2 regions of the Mesorhizobium sp. M0410 genome follow, and region 2 is predicted to be linked to the other one. Evidence: predicted binding sites of a transcription regulator. Region 2 holds the regulator's gene; the other holds the start of a gene.
The links. The regulator PhoB, encoded in region 2, activates phosphate uptake and scavenging genes when phosphate is short. The targets are predictions, from matches to a motif close to TGTCATNNANCTGTCAT.
Positions count from the first base shown of each region.

Region 1: a site for PhoB is predicted at 2,215-2,231, ahead of NKI63_RS21085 (inorganic diphosphatase). Genes of this name have one in related genera too.

Region 1 covers NZ_JAMYRN010000014.1:105,807-114,887, reverse strand. The annotation lists gene tatB (Sec-independent protein translocase protein TatB) at 1-39, opposite strand, end outside; gene NKI63_RS21095 (hypothetical protein) at 266-832, shown strand; gene NKI63_RS21090 (hypothetical protein) at 1,115-1,489, shown strand; gene NKI63_RS21085 (inorganic diphosphatase) at 1,556-2,197, opposite strand; gene NKI63_RS21080 (multicopper oxidase family protein) at 2,669-4,051, shown strand; gene NKI63_RS21075 (hypothetical protein) at 4,346-4,651, shown strand; gene NKI63_RS21070 (transglutaminase-like cysteine peptidase) at 4,732-5,352, opposite strand; gene NKI63_RS21065 (DedA family protein) at 5,583-6,110, shown strand; gene NKI63_RS21060 (universal stress protein) at 6,352-7,182, opposite strand; partial or broken gene NKI63_RS21055 (helix-turn-helix domain-containing protein) at 7,651-7,833, shown strand; gene NKI63_RS21050 (IclR family transcriptional regulator) at 7,846-8,379, shown strand; gene NKI63_RS21045 (hypothetical protein) at 8,567-8,833, shown strand; gene NKI63_RS21040 (tetratricopeptide repeat protein) at 8,985-9,081, shown strand, end outside.
Region 2 covers NZ_JAMYRN010000005.1:193,632-202,712, reverse strand. The annotation lists gene NKI63_RS09100 (CHASE domain-containing protein) at 1-87, opposite strand, end outside; gene NKI63_RS09095 (ATP-binding cassette domain-containing protein) at 217-1,017, opposite strand; gene NKI63_RS09090 (sugar ABC transporter permease) at 1,033-2,397, opposite strand; gene xylF (D-xylose ABC transporter substrate-binding protein) at 2,542-3,582, opposite strand; gene NKI63_RS09080 (ROK family protein) at 3,868-5,112, shown strand; gene phoB (phosphate regulon transcriptional regulator PhoB) at 5,122-5,811, opposite strand; gene phoU (phosphate signaling complex protein PhoU) at 5,828-6,535, opposite strand; gene pstB (phosphate ABC transporter ATP-binding protein PstB) at 6,568-7,371, opposite strand; gene pstA (phosphate ABC transporter permease PstA) at 7,368-8,219, opposite strand; gene pstC (phosphate ABC transporter permease subunit PstC) at 8,223-9,081, opposite strand, start outside.

The DNA.
Region 1 (9,081 bases), on a different contig from region 2:
GAAGATAACCAACAGGTGGGTCATGCCAAGTCCGAACATCGGTACGTCCTCTCGCGCAATCGCCGGCAGCGACAACCTCTCCGCTGGTTTGTGGCGACCGATCCGGTTGAATGCCTCGACCTACGGCGCCAAATCCAACCATCATAGCCTCTCGCCTGAGCCATTCCAGTATGCGGCCGCGGGAATGTCGTTCATACTTCGAGCCATGTGGCACCACTCGTCAACCCGAATATCAGGCGCACGTCTGGTAGGGATATTCGCAACCGTGCTCGCAGCAAGCGGACTCCTCGCTGGAGCCGATGGCACAAGGCCCAGAATATTTGAAGCAGGCGCCTACTCCTTTTCCGACGAACTCGGCGGATTCCGGATCATTGCCGCTTCGGGAGCCGGAACAAGGGCCGATCCCGTCGTGATCACCGAGGAACTCGAGTCGGCAAGCCCGGTAACCCTCACCATACGCGCCATCCGGCCGGTTCAGCCATTCGGTGCCTCCGGCAACTATGCCACCGGGTTCATTTCCCTAAGGATCGTTGCCCTCAACAACAGCGGTCACGCCTGGGTCGAATTCGAGTTCGAGTTGCAGGAGATTCTCAACCAGCCAAGCGATTCCAGCGACGGGCTTTCGTTCGACCAGGCGCGCCGCGAAACGGATGCAATTCGGTCCGATAGTTTCGCCGAATTCAGTCGTGAATTCGAACCTTATGACCATCTTCTGTTCCGGAAAGGCGAGGTCGATCCGCTGAGCACGGTTTCGTTCTCATTCCTGGTGACTGATTTCACGCCGACTGCGCGGCTCTATCTCGTTCAGGACCCGCGCATTCCCTCAACCTGAACGTGTCGCGCATCATCGCGGCCGTCGGTTCGAACAACGCTGCTCGTCATGCATGCCGGCAGTTTGGCAGGTGTCGTTGGGCGCGGCATGCCGATGGATTTGCTGGTCATTTTGGTCGCTTGGCCGTGCCTTTGATTCGGGCCACAAAATACGGACAACAGGGCAAAACCCGACGCGAACGACGATTGAGGATCGTGAGCGCCCGCGGTACGAGTTCTCCGCCGAGTTACTTGTGAAGCGTTCACACTAGCGACAGTTCCGGATCGTGCTATGATCTTGCGCATGAGGACGATCCCGGCCTCTTACATTCTGGTTTTCGCGGCGCTCGCTGCAACGCCCGCGCGGGCCGAATGCCAGTGCCTCGCCAACGGCCACATTTTCCATCACGGCGAAATCGCTTGTCTGCAATTGCCGTCAGGTCCTGAACTCGCGCAGTGCGACATGGTTCTCAACATTTCGTCATGGAAAAAATTCAGGATGGATGCCCCGAGGCGACGGCGCCGTTTGGCTTGCCTGTCAAAGGGGACGAGCAGAAACCAGGCGAAGGCGGAGATAAAGCCAACGATTTGGCTTTATCAACAGCAAACGCCCGGAGCTAAAGCGAAGCGCAGTTTGCGCGCATCCAACAGTGCGACGCAAGCCCAACGCATACCCTAGCGGTGTTCCAACACCGCTAGGAACCAGCCCTATGGATGAGCTTCCTGTTGAGATTCTGCTTTCCTGTCAGTCCTTCTTGTTCCGGTAGCTTTCAATGGCTTTGCCAACCATGTCGATGGCGACGTTGGCGCCACCAAAGCCGTTCAGCTCAACGGCCTTGCGGCCTTCAGGTAGCTGCTTGTAAACTCGAAAGAATGCCTCGATGCGCTGTCGTTCGATGGCCGGAAGATCATCGATGGTCTTGACCCCGTCATATTGCGGATCGATATCCGTAGCCGGCACAGCGATGATCTTGTCATCCGCTTCGCCGCCGTCGACCATGTTGAGCACGCCGATGGCGCGGACTTTGATCAGAGCACCGGGCACAACGGGTTCCCGGGTGAAGACAAGCGCATCCAACGGGTCGCCGTCGCCGCCCAACGAACTGGTAACGGAACCATAGTTGGCCGGATAGACGACCGGCATGGACTGATATCGATCGACGACGACATGGCCTGTCTCGGCATCGATCTCATATTTGGTGATGCTTCCCGCCGGAATCTCGATAACCGTGTAAAATTCGCTGGTGTCTTTCGGCTGCGGAAAATCGAAAGCTGTGACGAATTCGGCGAAAGCGGGCTGCGTGCCCAGCAGGGCCGCAAGCGCCATGACAGTCGGCAAAGCGCGCATGGTTGTCTCCAGAGGTTGGACGGGCAGGGCGCCCTGCATCCGCCTAGCCACCGTATGTGACGGCAGCATTACAGGGTTCCGTTATTGAAATTGGATGACCGTATTTGCACCGATCCTGCGGCGAGCAGAAATGGGCCGAGATAGAGCGCTGACGAGTGATGAGCGTCTATGGGCGTTTGCGTTTATGGGCGTTTAAGAGACGGTGGCCGCTTCAAATGTGCTATTTCAGGCGAGCCCATTTCCGGCAAGGGGATAGCTTGCGTCGTAACTCCTGCCAATCGGGCACGCTACACCCACAACACGCCGTTCGGCGAGAGCTGCCACGTAGACGCCTCGCGGCTCAGTGCGACGTTGTGTGGCAATCATCAAAAAGCAAGTGAAACTCCAACTTCAGTTGAAGTCCTTCGGAGACTACGCCACCTTGACCTTGAATCATTGCCAGGGTTCGAAATTCGTGAACGAAGAGACAACAACACCACGTCCGCTATACTCCACTGAAAGGGCTGCTTCATGTCGGGAATGTCGCGCAGGGGATTCTTGCTGGGCGGCACGGCAGCAGTAGCTGTCGGCGCTGCAGGCGGGCTGATTGCCGGCAGGGCCGTAGCAGCCGATCTGACCTTGCGGGTTTCAGCGATCAGTCGGTCGATTTTGCCCGGCACCGTCACCAAAGGGATGATGAGTTTCGGTGCGGGCGGGCCGCCGCCCACTCTGCGTTTATTGCGAGGTAGGCCGTTTTCCATAGACGTGGTCAATGATCTCGATGAAGCGACGAGTGTGCACTGGCATGGATTGCGCATCGCCAATGCCATGGACGGCGTGCCTTATCTCACCCAGCGTCCCATCGCGGCGGGCGAAAGCTTCCGTTACACTCTGACACCGCCGGATGCCGGCACCTATTGGTATCATCCGCATTGCAACACGCTCGATCAGATGGCCCGCGGTCTGACAGGCATGCTTGTTGTCGAAGATGACGAAGATGCCGGTTTCGACCAGGATTTGCCGCTCAATATACGCGACTTCCGTCTCGGCGAAGACGGCCAGTTCATCGAATTGTTCAAGGCACGCAACGCTGCGCGCGGCGGCACGCTGGGTACGGTCTCGACGGTAAATTGGGAAGTCACCCCGATTTACGATCTGCCAGCGGGCAGCCTTGTGCGCCTGCGTTTGGCAGTCACGGATGTCACCCGTATCGGCACTTATGACCTCGATGGCGGAACGGCCAAAGTGATCGCTCTTGATGCCAACCCGCTGCCGCAGCCTGTTGCGCCTCGGGGCATTGTCATCGCGCCCGGCCAGCGCGCCGATGTCGCCCTCCGCGTGCCTGATGGCGAAGACGAGATCGTCAGCCTGAATCTCAGAACAGCCAAGGGACCTCGCGTTCTCGTCCGATTCCGGCCTATCGGCGCCAGCGCGGGGCGGACGCTTGGCGAACTCAAGCCGCTGCGGCCGAATCGCGTACCGGAGCCGGATCTTGCCGATCCCGAGACAATGGACTTCGTCTTTGGCTGGTCGCCCAATGGTGATGCGCCGGCGCCGGGTGTTTGCGGCACGCTCGGCTACACCTTCTGGTCGATCAACCGCGTCGCCTGGCGAGGGGACGCGCCGGGGCCAGTTGATCCGCTCGCGGCTCTAAAACGAGGCAAAAGCTATGTTCTGCGCCTTCGCAACGAAACGCCGAACGATCATCCGATCCATTTGCACGGTATGTCTTTCCGTCTGCTACGCTCCGACAAGCGCAAAATTGCGTCGCTTGTAACAGATACGGCCCTTCTTAAATCGCAAGAAGTGATGGAAGTGGCGTTGGTCGCTGACAATCCGGGTAATTGGGCATTCCATTGCCACGTCATTGAACATCAGAAGAGCGGCCTGACCGGTTATTTGCGTGTGGAATGACCCGGTCCTCATCCAGGGTTGCGTTGCCGAGGGCGTGAGAGGGTCGAAATTGGGCGAGGCGGAGCGTCCGAGTTCTCGCCGCACTAATGGCGCTACTGCTCACGGGCGCCGGAGCGGCCGGCGACGGGTGCTGATCTGTGCATCTGATCGAGCCTCTGCTGAGTGGCCTCCCGGGCTCGCTCGCCAACGCCGGTTCCCATGCCACCGCGGTCGCGATTGCGTTGGTCATCATCACGGCGCTGTAGCTCATGCTGGGCGATCTGGCGCCCGCTCCGGATCGTGCTATGATTTCGCATGAGGACGTTCCATGCCTCTTGCATCCTGGTTTTCGTGGCGCTTGTTGCAACGCCCGCGCGGGCAGAATGTCAGTGCCTCGCCAACGGCCGGACGTTCCATCACGGTGAATTCGCCTGTCTGCAATTGCCGTCTGGACCGGAACTCGCGCAATGCGACATGGTTCTCAACATTTCGTCATGGAAAAAAATTCAGAGCGGCTGCCCGGAGGCGACAGCACCATTGAGTGTGCTCGTCGAAGGGGGCGAGCAGCAATCAGGCGAAGCCGGACACAAAGCCTTAACAACGACGAACACTCCGACCTAAGACGAAGAGCAGGCTGCGCATCAGCCACAGAGATCTCTTTCGGCAAGGCGTCAACTTTGGGGTGAACTGTTACACTACCGTCACTTGATTGCGCTGACCAGCGGGTTGTCGCCATCGAGGGAGACCCAGCGCCCCGTGTCGGTGCCGGTTTGCCTCTTCAGGAAGCGGTAGCCGGTCTGGTCCCAGCGGCGCACCGTGTCGGTGAGGTTGTCGAGGATGAAGTCGCCCGTGTCGGTACGAACAGTCAGCACTGCATGACCCTCGCCGTCGGGCTTGCGAACAACCGTCATCAGCAGATCCGACACAGGAATGCCGCGGTTTATCAGACGGCGACGCTTTTCCAGCGCATAGTCTTCGCAATCGCCGAAACCACTGTCCGGATAAGCCCAGAATTCGTCCTGTCCGTACTGGTCGAGATCGCTCATCGGCTTGACGTTGTTGTTGACCGTCAGGTTAACGCTCGTAATCTGCCGCCAGAGTTTTCCGGTCATGTGCTCCGGACCATTGTCGCGTGAGCGGATCTCACATTCGGCCCGATGGGATTTGCAGAAATCGTAGTGACCGATCGGCTGCGAGGTAAAGCCACCGATCGGCATCGACTGTGAAGCCGTCGCCGCCGACCACGTGGACATTATCGCAATGATTGCAACGACCGCACCGCCGCCCAACCGTGCGCACAACCGCACTCGTGAGGAACTCATCCGACCCGCCCAACCACCTTTGTTAAGAATGAGTTAAGGTCGATCCCGTGGGTTCTGTCAATCAGAGCGGGAGGAAGATCCTTCTGAATGGTTACTTGCGCCGTGTGCGTTGCTCGGCCGCTACACGTCTGCACGATTTCGGTTTCCTGCGCGGCAGGTCTTTGCCAGAGGGACCGATATGGTGAGATGTCAACCGTCGGTCACGCTTGGTGCGAATTGGAAAGTGATGAATGAGCCTCGATGAGGTCACGCAAGCGACGATCGCGTTTATCCGGACGCATGAAGCATGGGGTGTTCCGCTGGTGCTCGTGCTGGCCTTTGGGGAATCGCTGGCGTTCATCTCTCTGTTGTTGCCTGCAACCGTGATCCTGATCGGTGTCGGTTTTCTCATCGGCGAAAGCGGTATCGCATTCTGGCCCCTGTGGCTTGCCGCCGCCATTGGGGCGGCATTGGGGGACTGGCTGTCCTTCTGGATCGGCACGCGGTTGGGAAACGGGGTTTCGCACTATTGGCCCCTGTCACGTTATCCAAACCTCATTCCGCGCGGTCACCTGTTCTTCGAGCGATGGGGGGTGGCCGGGGTGTTCTTTGGGCGCTTCTTCGGTCCTTTGCGCGCATCCGTGCCATTGGCGGCGGGCATCTGTAAGATGCCCGCCTTGACGTTTCAGATTGCCAACATCACCTCAGCCTTCGTCTGGGCCACAGGTATTCTGGCTCCCGGCGCCTTCGGCCTCAAATGGCTGCAGGCGTGGATTTGATGGGCACCAAAGGCGGACCGTCATTGTCTGCCTCTGGCAAGGGCAGGAATCAATCGTAGGCGGCGCGAACGGGTATGCTCCCCAGTTCAGTTCGAGTTCGAATTTCGAAGGCGAAACAATCCGCAACTCAAGAGAATTAGGCACGGTTTCGTCTTGAACTCGTAGCTGGTTCCTTTGATGCCGCTGGCGCAACCGTAGGAGCCAACTTGCCGCCGCTACTCGAGGCCAGATTTGCAGATTTCTAGTGCGACAAAAGGACAGGCAGGCGCAGATCGCCCAGAACGCCCTTGGTTGCGCCACCCACGACAAAATCTCTCATCCGGGAATGGCCGTACGCACCCATGACAAGCAGATCGGCGCCCATGCCGACAGCGCGCTCCTGAAGCGTAACGCCAATGGGGCGATCTTCCGTATCGATTGAGACTCCCTCAGCGGGAAGGCCACGCATTCTCAGGCTTAAAGCAAGGCTTTCGCCAATATCGCGCAGCGGCTTTTCGATTGTCACCGTCAGTACGGTTATCTTTGCCGCACATTGCAGAAACTCATACGCGTCGGCAACGGCCCGGGCCGCAACGCGACTCCCATCCCAAGCGATGATAACATGATCGATTGCACCAACATTTGCGCTTTCCGGCAGAATTATGGTCGGTCGGCCCGAACCAAACAGAACCGCGTCAACGGTCATGCGCGCAGTCTGGTTATTTGGCTCCAACCCAATCAAAGCAAAATCGAAATAGCGTGACTTCACTGCCGCAACATCGCTGACAGATGCCGGCTGAACAGCAATCTCCTCGGTTGTCAGGGACGATCCGACACGTGCCGCTTCAGCTTTCAATGCCTCCAGCAAATCGAGCCCGTGCTTGCGGCTGGTCGCTTCTGTCTCCCGGATCATTTCGGGAAGGTTGATCAAGTATCTCGACACCGGGTTGGAAATACCCGGGATATCGACATTGATCGTTAATGCGTGAAGCGCCGCGCCAATGTGCTTGACCACCGCGATTGCGTTTAAGGCGATTTTGGTGGAATTCGCTTCCGGATACGTCACCAGAGGAAGTAAGGCAATCTTATTCATCAAACCTCAGCTCCATGATTTCGGCCGCTGTCGAGCGACCAATGGCCCAACGCGTGTTACACACCTCAAGCCTCCTAGTTCAGCCCGCCAAAATACTCAGACGACCGAGGTTCGCTATCGCCTACCTCGATATTCCAAGGCGATCTTGCGCCGCATCGATTCCGTCCTGAACGGTCGTGGCTATAATGGCAGGCATCGATGACGAGAAATGTCAACAAAGATTAGCCCGTTTGTTGCCATGAGCGCAGTGGCGCCCGCAAGCATTGTTTTGACAGTAGCGGCAGCCGAGGATGTGGCGGAAACTCCGCTGTTCACGATCCGCGCCGGGGACCATCGGGGTTTGACATCTGGAGATCCGCGTTCTGCGATCATCCTTCCTGAATCCGGATACCGGCCAAACCTGGATGCCTAGCGAAGCTGTAACGCAGCCTGCCGCAACCGACGCGCCAGTGTTGTGCTCCCTACATTATGTCCGGCAGGCTCCAAGCAGACACAAGAGCGGGAGGGGTTGAAGCTGTCGATCGCGCGCTTTCGATCCTCGGGTGCTTCACAGAGCGCGACGAAGGTTTAAGCTTGGCCGAGATTTCTTCTAGACCAGGCCTCTACAAAAGCACGATCCTTCGGTTAACGGAATCCCTTGTCCGGAGTGGCTACATTGTTCGCATGGCGGACAAGCGCTTTGCTGCCGGCCCTACGCCGATGATATTGGGCTCATTCTACCGTCGTCGTTTTAAGATGGAGGCCTTCGTTCGGCCTCTCCTTTTGAGCCTTGTTGAACGGGCGAATGAAAGCGCATCGTTTTTTCGAAAGGAGGGAAATCGCAGCATTTGCCTGTTTCGTGCAGACTGTCGCCATTTGATCCGGGATCAAATCCGAGAGGGCGATGTGCTTTCGCTTGACCATCATGCAGCTGGCCAAGTGCTTGCTCGGTTTAGTCTCGCTAAGCCTAGAATGCGAATAGCTCTTATGGCGAAGATTCCGTTTGTATCGCTCGGGGAGGGAGATTCTGAAACAGCGACGATGGCCGTACCGGTTTTTTCAGGCAGCGAGGGCTTGGCCGGAGCGCTGGCTGTTTCTGGACCGCTGACCAGATTTACACCGGAAAAGCTGGTCAACATGAGACCGCTTTTGCTGGAATTTGACGAACGCCTATGGACATCCCTTGCGAGTAGCCAATATTTACAAGCGCGCTCATAGAATGGTCGTCACTAGAGCGTGTGTGCCCAAGGGCACGGGAGCAGCAGTTGGGGCGGATTGTGGCCTTCTTGCCTTTGGAAGCGGTTAAGCGTGATGACAAGCGAGGCTCCAAATCGGCTACTCTGCTCGATTCATGGCAAGCGGCCCCGCCAAACATGATTGGAATCGACATCGGGCGCTTGAGGACATGACTGCCAGTGAGCGTCCGAGCAACAACGCGCACAATCAAAGCGATAGTGGCGATCTGATCCGCCGGGCGGTGGCTGCTTTCAATTCCGGTAATCACGACCAAGCGATGCATCTGTGCGCATTGGGCCTGGGGCAGCACCCGGGCGATCCAGCGCTTTGCCATCTTCTGGCGGCGTTCCTGTTCGCAAGGGCAGACATGCCGGGGGCTCGTGCGCGCGCATCGAAGCGAGCCTTGCCGTTCGCCCGGACAATGTGCCTGCCTTGATTCTGGCATGCAGGATTGCCCGGGCCGAAGGCAGGTTTGAAGCGGCGTTGCAACAGCTGGATCGCGCAGCCAAGCTATCATTGCAGGCGGAAATCCTCATCGAGCGAGCACGTACCCTTGATCAGGCAGGCGACGCCCCGGCCGCGCGCGAATGCTGGACACTTGTCTTGCAGCGGGATCCGAAATCCTAGGAGGCAGCGCGCGCCTCGGGCGCCTTGCCTGGCAACGCGGTGCGCCTGCCGAAGCGG
Region 2 (9,081 bases):
CTGGGTGGCAAAATAGGCAAAGCCCGCCATCGTCAGGCTGATCAGCGCGACGGCGATAAAAGCGACGGTCGGAAACAGCTTCTTCAATTGCAGATACGTCCCGTGGACGGTTCGGCATCTTTATGGGCAAGTCCCGACGCCAACACAATGCCCAGGCCAAAGCATGGTGACGACTGGCACATTTTGGCGGCTTGTGATTAGCCGGCTAATTCTCGTTCATGCGGCGATCTTCAGCGCGCCCGGCCCCGGAATGGCGCCGGGTGGGCACTTGCCGAGGATGATCATGCCGAGCACTTCGTCCTGGGTGACATCGGTTGTGCGCGCCGTGCCGACAACCCGACCGTTCTTCATGACGCAGACACGGTCGGCAAGCTCGAACACGTCGTGAATATCATGGCTGATCAGGAAGATGCCGATGCCGTCGGCCTTGAGCTGCTTGACCAGTTCGCCGACCTGCGCCGTCTCTTGCGGCCCGAGTGCCGCCGTCGGCTCGTCCATGATCAGGATGCGAGCATTGAACAGGATGGCGCGGGCGATCGCCACCGACTGCCGCTGGCCGCCCGAAAGCTTTACCACCGGCTCCTTGAAGCGTTGGAAACGCGGATTGAGCCTGCCCATCACCTTGCGCGCCTCGGCCTCCATGGCGACGTCGTCGAGCGTACCCCAGCCGGTCATCAGCTCGCGGCCGAGAAACAGGTTGGCGGCCGCATCGACATTGTCGGCCAGCGCAAGCGTCTGATAGATCGTCTCGATGCCGTACTTCTTGGCGTCGCGGGGGTTGGAGATCGAAGCCTCCTCGCCGTTGACGAAAATCTGGCCCGCATCGCGCTTATAGGCGCCGGACAGGATTTTTATCAACGTCGATTTGCCGGCACCGTTGTGGCCGAGCAAAGCCATCACCTCGCCCGGGAAAAGATCGACCGAGGCATCGTCGACGGCGCGAATGCCGCCGAAGGCGATCGAGATGCTGCGCATGTCGATCAGCGGCGTGCCCGTGGGAGCGGTCTTGTCGGCCATGATCGTTCCTCCTCCCTAAACGCGTTTGCGATAGACGGTATCGAGCCAGACCGCGAGCACCAGCACGGCGCCGACGACGATGCTCTGCAGCGGTGAATCGATGCCGAGCAGCACCATGCCGGATTGCAGCGACTGCATCAAAAGTGCGCCGAGCATGGCGCCGAGCACCGTGCCGGAGCCGCCTGCAAGTGACGTGCCGCCGATGACCGCGGCGGCGATGACCAGCAGTTCGTCTAGCGTGCCCAGCGCATTGGTCGACGAGTTCTGCCTGGCTGACGAGATCGCCGCGGCGATCGTCGCCAGCACGCCCATGATCATGAACACCTTCATGGTCACCCACCGCGTGTTGATACCGGCAAGGTTGGCGGCTTCCGGATTGCCGCCGATAGCGAAGACATAGCGGCCAAAACGGGTACGCTTGGTGATGAAGGTCATGATCAGCCCGACCGCCACAGCCATCAGCACGGGTATGGCGATGCCATGGGCGATGAACAGCCCGCCTTCGGGAACCGTTATATTGTTGGCCGCCGCGTATCTGTTCACGATGCCGACCGGCCAAGGATAGGAATTGGCGAGCCATATGGCCCCCATGATCACAGCGCAGGTGAGGACACCGAGGAACGTCTCGGCCCAGATCGGGCGCAACGGAAAGCGGAACCGCTTGCGCTGCACCCGCCCGTTGAGCAGCATGAACACAACCGCCAGGCACGCGATAATTCCGACGATCCAGCTCCATCGCGCGCCGATCGAACCCGCCGGCCCACCGCCCATCAGCTGGAACGTGGCATCAAGCGGCGCAATCGTCTGACCGCTGGCGACCCACCATGCGGCACCCCGCCAGACCAGAAGGCCGCCCAGCGTCACGATGAAGGCCGGCACCTCGAGATAAGCGATGATATATCCCTGGAACGCTCCGATAAGAAGACCGAGCGCCAGGCCAATGGCCAGCGCCAGGATCCAGATCCAGGGGTTGCCGAGTTGCAGACCGATCATTCGCACCAAGAAATGCACCTGCGCAAAGCCCATGACCACGCCGATCAGGCCTTCGGCGGAACCGACCGACAGGTCGATATTGCGCATGACGATAACCAGCACCATTCCGGCGGCCATTATGGCCACGGCGGAAGTCTGCACCGAGAGGTTCCAGAGATTGCGTGGCGTCAGGAAGGTCCGGCTGTCGAAGTCGAACGGATTGACGCCGAGCCGTACGCTGGAAACGACATGCAGCCCGATCCAGATGACCAACAGCGCGCCGACCATGCCGAGCATGCGGGTGTCGATCTCGGTTGCCTTGAGAAACCGGGCAACGATGCCGAGCTCGGATTCCCGCGCCCGGTCCGCCGTGCTGTCGACCGGCGTGTTGGAAGTCGTGTCGGTCATCATGTTTCTCCCGCCGGGTTGCCGTCTGCCGCGGATGCCGGAAGCAGCCTAGAAATTATCCGCCGGAAGCGGAAAAACAATTCTTTTTGAAAAAAACGCCGCGGCATTACAGCCGCGGCGTTCTCTACGCTTGGAAACGACGGATCAGTTGCAGACCGCAACAGTGCCAGCCGCCACGCCGGCGCAGACCTCTTCTTTCTTGATCCAGCCGGCGTCGATGACGACGTTGAGGTTATCCTTGGTGATGGCGACCGGAGTCAGGAACAGCGACTTGACCGTGTTGCCGCCGGGCGTGGTGAAATCCTTCACGCCGGCAATGTCGGTCATCTGCTTGCCGTCGGCAAGCTGCGAGGCGATCTCGGCGGCGTTCTTGCCGAGCTCGCGCGCGTCCTTCCACACCGACACGGTCTGTGTGCCAAGCGCGATGCGGTTCAGCGCGGCGTGGTCGCCGTCCTGGCCCGAGACCGGAACCGATCCGGCCAACCCTTGTGCTGTCAGCGCGGCGACGACGCCACCGGCGGTGCCGTCATTGGCCGCGACCACGGCATCGACCTTGTTGTCGTTGGCGGTCAGGAACTGTTCCATATTCTTCTGAGCGTTGGCCGGCAGCCAGCCGTCCGTATAGGCCTCGCCGACATTCTTGATCTTGCCGCTGTCGATGGCCTCCTTCAGCACCTCCATCGAACCGGCAAACAGGAAATCGGCATTCGGATCGGAACCCGAACCCTTGATGAAGACGTAGTTGCCTTCCGGCTTCACCTTGAAGACTTCGCGGGCCTGCATGCGGCCGACTTCCTTGTTGTCGAAGGTCAGATAGAACACGTCCTTGTTCTCGATCAGCCGGTCATAGCCGACGACGGGGATGCCTTCGTCCAGTGCCTTCTGCACGGCCGGCCCGATGGCCGAGGCATCCTGTGCCAGGATGATCAGCGCATTGGCACCCTGCGAGATCAGGCTCTCGACGTCGGTGAGCTGCTTGCCGGGGTTGGACTGTGCGTCGGCGGAAATATACTTGTCGCCGGCGGCCTCGATGGCCGCCTTCATTGCGGCCTCGTCGGTCTTCCAGCGCTCTTCCTGGAAGTTCGACCAGGAAACGCCGATGACCTTGTCTTTCGCCTGCGCCACCGACGCCAGCGCCAGCGTGATGGCGACACCCGCCAGAATGGCGGTCGTGAATTTCTTCATCATATCCTCCCTGCGCCGCGTACGGCGTGACCAATTGGCTCAAAGACCAGCTTAGAAGCTCTAATTTTTTCGAGCCTCGAAAAAATACTGGCCCGATCTCCGGCTGCTGTCAACATCGATTGTGATGGATTTTGATGACTCTGCGAGTTTTTTCGAGCGTCGGAATAAACGATGACAGCGCCACCTGCATCTGACACTATTTGCCGCATCTGACACTATTTGTCGGACATTACCGACGGCTTCCGGTTCATGAGCGGCCGCGGCAACCGGGAGGAAAGCAAAACGATGTCGGTCGGAATCCGCCACGACGATTTGCGCCGGCGCAACCGGGCGATGGTGATCTCGGCGGTGCGCCGGGCTGGCCAGCCATCGCGTACGGAGATCGCAGCCACCACCGGCCTCAGTCATTCGACCATATCGGCGATCTCCTCCGACCTGATACGGGAAGGCATCCTCGCCGAGAGCAAGGCAAGTGAGCCCGTTTCGTTGAAACGGGGTCGTCCGCAGGTCGGCCTCGCCCTCAACCCGGAAGCGGCGGCGGTGCTGACCGTGGTGTTGTCACTGAATTTCCTGTCGGCCGCCATTATCGACTATGCGGGACAGGTGGTCGCCGAGGAACAGCGCCGGCTGGACACGCTGACCATGCCGCGCGACGAGCTGATCCGCGAATGCATGGCCATCGTCCGGCGCCGGCTTGAGGACCCAGACCTTGACGTCCGCAGTGTCGCCCGCATCGCCCTGGCGATTCAGGGCATTACCGACTCCCCTGCACGCGCCATGCTGTGGTCGCCGATCACGCCGCAGACCGACATCGCCTTTGCCGACATGCTGGAGGACGAATTCGGCATCCCGGCCACGGTGGAGAACGACTGCAATATGATGGCGGTGGCTTTGCGCTGGCGCAATCCGGATCGCTATCGCGACGACTTCATCGCCATCCTGCTTTCGCATGGCATCGGTATGGGGCTTGTGCTGAAGGGCGAACTGTTCACCGGGACGCATTCCTCGGGCGGCGAATTTGGCCACATGATCCATCGTCCGGGCGGCGCGCTCTGCCGTTGCGGGCGGCGCGGCTGCATCGAAGCCTATGCCGGCAACTATGCCATCTGGCGCAACGCCAGGCAGATGAGCGAAGACAGCGAACCTATCGCCGACGTCAGCGACGCCGACATGCGCGCGCTGGCCGCCCGCGCGCGCGAGAAGGATGGGCCGGAACGCGAGGCCTACCGCAAGGCCGGCGAAGCGCTGGGTTTCGGTCTCGGCTCGCTGTTCGCGCTGATCGATCCGGCACCGGTCGCGATGGTCGGCGCCAGTGCCGCTGCCTTCGATCTGATCGAGCCGGCCTTGCGCAAGGCAATCGCCCAGACCGCCGGCGGCCAGCACTCGGGCTCGATCTCCTTCGATACCGAGCCGAACGAATTGCCGCTGATCCGCGAAGGCTGCGCGATGCGGGCGTTAAGCTTCGTCGACCAGGAGATTTTCGCGCCGGGCGCGCAAATGAGGCCCGGCGTCAGAAAGAACGTCGCCTGACCAGGCGGGTCAATCTTCCCTGATCGCATAGCCGGCACCGCGGATGGTGCGGATGACATCCGGCATGCGGCCGTTATTGACGGCTTTGCGCAGCCGCCCGACATGGACGTCGACGGTGCGTTCGTCGATATAGATCGTCTCGCCCCAGACATTATCGAGCAACTGGCTACGCGAGAAGACGCGGCCCGGATGCCGCATCATGAACTCGAGCAGCCGGAATTCGGTCGGCCCGAGCCGGATCTCGCTCTTCTTGCGATAGACCCTGTGCGATTCGCGATCGAGCACTATGTCGCCGACCTTCAGCACGCTGGACAGCACTTCCGGCTTGGCGCGCCGCAGCAGCGCCTTGACCCTGGCCATGAATTCCGGCGTCGAAAACGGTTTGACGAGATAGTCGTCGGCGCCGGTCGAAAGACCGCGCACCCGATCGCTCTCCTCGCCGCGCGCGGTCAGCATGATGATCGGCAGCCGCTCGGTTTCGGGGCGCACGCGCAACCGGCGGCAGAGCTCGATGCCGGAAACCGCCGGTATCATCCAGTCGAGCACCAGAAGGTCGGGCACATTCTCCTGCAAACGGATCTCGGCTTCGTCGCCGCGTGTCACCACCTCGACCTGGTAGCCTTCGGATTCGAGATTGTAGCGGAGCAGCACGCCCAACGGCTCCTCGTCCTCCACCACCATTATGCGTGGTGCGATCATCGGCTGGGCACCCCCATCATGTCACCGGCGCGGACATTGTCGTTTCGTCCTGCTTCGGACGATTGACCGGCAATTGTTCGCCGGTCAGCACATAATACGCATTTTCGGCGATGTTGGTGACATGGTCGCCGATCCGCTCGAGATTCTTGGCGCAGAACAGCAGATGCGTGCAAGCAGTGATGTTGCGCGGATCTTCCATCATGTAGGTTAACAGCTCGCGGAACACGGACGTGTATTTGACGTCGATACGCTCGTCGGCGGCGCGCAGCTTGGCCAAGGCGGCCGCATCGCCTGCAGCATACTCCTCGATGACGCCCTGCACCTGGATGAGCACTAGCTGCGCCATCGCATCGATGGAATGCGATAGGTCGCGCGGCGTGGCGCTGAGGCCGACCGCGCTCACACGCTTGGCGATATTCTTGGCAAGGTCGCCGATGCGTTCGAGGTCGCCGGCCATGCGGATCGCTCCGACGACATGGCGCAGATCGTGAGCCATTGGCTGGCGCTTGGCGATCAGGGTGATGGCGCGATCGTCCAGTTCGCGTTGACGCGCATCCATGATGGCGTCGTCGGAGACGACGCGTTGCGCCAGCACGTTATCGGAATTCAACAGGGCCTTGGTCGCCCCGCCGACCATCGAACCGGCGAGGTCGGCCATGTCGCGGATCAGCTTGCTGATCTGCTCGAGATCCTCGTCGAAAGAAGCGACTGTGTGTTCGCCCATGGTCCTGTCCTCATATGCATGATCGGAACGGCTCAGCCGAAGCGGCCAGTGATGTAGTCCTGCGTGCGCTTCTCGCGGGGCGACGTGAATATCTTCTCGGTCCGGTCGAACTCGACCAGTTCACCCAGATACATGAAGGCGGTCTGGCGCGACACGCGCGCCGCTTGCTGCATGTTGTGGGTGACGATGACGATCGTGTAGTCGGCTTGCAGCTCGTCGATCAGTTCCTCGATCTTGGCCGTCGACAGCGGGTCGAGGGCCGAAGCCGGTTCGTCGAGCAGAATGACTTCCGGCTTCACTGCCACGGTGCGGGCAATGCAGAGCCGCTGCTGCTGGCCGCCGGACAGGCTCAAGCCGCTGGCGTTTAGCTTGTCCTTGACCTCGCTCCACAGCGCGGCCCGCTTCAACGCTTGCTCGACGCGGCCGTCCATCTCGGACTTGCCGAGATTCTCGTAGAGCCTGACGCCGAAGGCTATGTTCTCGTAGATCGACATCGGGAACGGCGTCGGCTTCTGGAATACCATGCCGATCTTTGTCCTGAGGAGGTTGAGATCCTGCGACCGGTCGAGAATGTTCTTGCCGTCGAGCAGCACCTGGCCCTCGGCGGTCTGTTTCGGGTAGAGCTCGTAGATGCGGTTGAAGACGCGCAGCAGCGTCGATTTCCCGCAACCCGAAGGGCCGATGAAGGCCGTGACGCTGCGCTCGGGCAGCGACAGGCTGATGTCCTTCAGCGCCTTGCTCTGGCCGTAGTAGAAGTTGAGGTTCTTGACCTCGATCTTCGTCTTCTCGGTGACCGTTTCGGTCATCGTCATGTCCGGGGACAACATCTGTGTCATCTGTCCTCTCTGCGTCCGGTAAGGCTGCGGGCGAGGATGCTCAAGCCCAGAACCGTCAGGGTGATTATGAGTGCGCCGGTCCACGCCAGTTGCTGCCATTCCTCGTAAGGGCTGAGAGCGAACTGGAAGATGGTCACCGGCAGGCTGGCCATCGGCGCGTTGATATTGCTGCTCCAGAACTGGTTGTTGAGCGCGGTGAAGAGCAGCGGCGCCGTCTCGCCGGAAATGCGTGCTATCGCCAGCAATATGCCGGTGACGATGCCGGACAATGCGGCGCGGTAGGCGACCGAACGGATCACCACCCAGCGCGGCGCGCCGATCGCGGCACCGGCTTCACGCAACGCGTTCGGCACCAGGTTGAGCATGTCTTCAGTGGTGCGCACGACCACCGGAATGACCAGGATGGCAAGCGCCACGGCGCCGGCAATGGCCGAGAAATGTCCCATTGGCCGCACCATCAATTCATAGACGAACAAGCCGATGATGATCGACGGCGCCGACAACAGGATGTCGTTGATGAAGCGGACGACGGTGGTGATGCGCGAAAAGCGTCCATACTCGGCCATGTAGGTTCCCGCCAGCACGCCGATCGGCGTGCCGACGACAACGGCGATGATCGTCATCAGCAGGCTGCCCGCGATGGCATTGAGCAGGCCGCCGGCCTCGCCCGGTGGTGGCGTCATCTCGGTGAAGACCGCGAACGAAAGCCCGGCTGTGCCCTTATAGACCAACGCACCGAGGATGAGCGCCAGCCAGGCAAGCCCGATGCCGGCGGCGACGACGCAAAGCGCCATCATCACCGAATTCCTGGCTTTGCGGCGGCTGTGGAGCGATGAGGATGTCGACATCGGTCAGGCTCCCGTACGGGCGTCGATCCGCATCAGCATATAGCGGGCGGCGGCAAGGATCAGGAAGGTGATGACGAACAGGATCAGGCCGAGCGCGACCAGCGAGGAGGTGTAGAGGTCGCCGTCGGCCTCGGTAAATTCATTGGCGATGGTCGCCGAAATCGTCGTGCCCGGTGCGAACAGGGAGGCACTGATGCGATGCGCGTTGCCGATGACGAAAGTCACCGCCATGGTTTCGCCGAGTGCCCGGCCGAGGCCAAGCATGACGCCGCCCATGATGCCGATGCGGGTATAGGGAATGACCACGCGCCGGGTCACTTCCCAGGTCGTGCAACCGATGCCGTAGGCCGATTCCTTCAGCACCGCCGGCACCGTATCGAAGACATCCTTGGTGATCGAGGTGATGAAGGGCAACACCATTATGGCGAGGATCAGCGCCGAGGTCAGAAGGCCGATGCCGTAAGGAGGGCCGGCGAAAAGGCTGGATAGTCCCGGCACGCCGTGGAAGATGTTGATGATGAAGGGCTGTATCGTCGTCTGCAGGAATGGCGCGAACACGAACAGGCCCCAGATACCATAGATGATCGAGGGAATGCCGGCCAATAGCTCGACCGCTATGCCGATCGGGCGCCTGAGCGGGCGCGGGCAGAGCTCGGTGAGAAAGATCGCAATGCCGATGCCGATCGGAACCGCGATCAGGATGGCGATGGCCGCCGTTACCAGGGTGCCGTAGATCGGCGCCAGTGCGCCAAATTTTTCCGTGACCGGATTCCAGCTCTCAGTCGTCAGGAAAGAAAAGCCGAAGGACGACAGCGCCTGCCATGAGCCGGCAAACAGCGAGATCGCGACACCGCCGAGGATG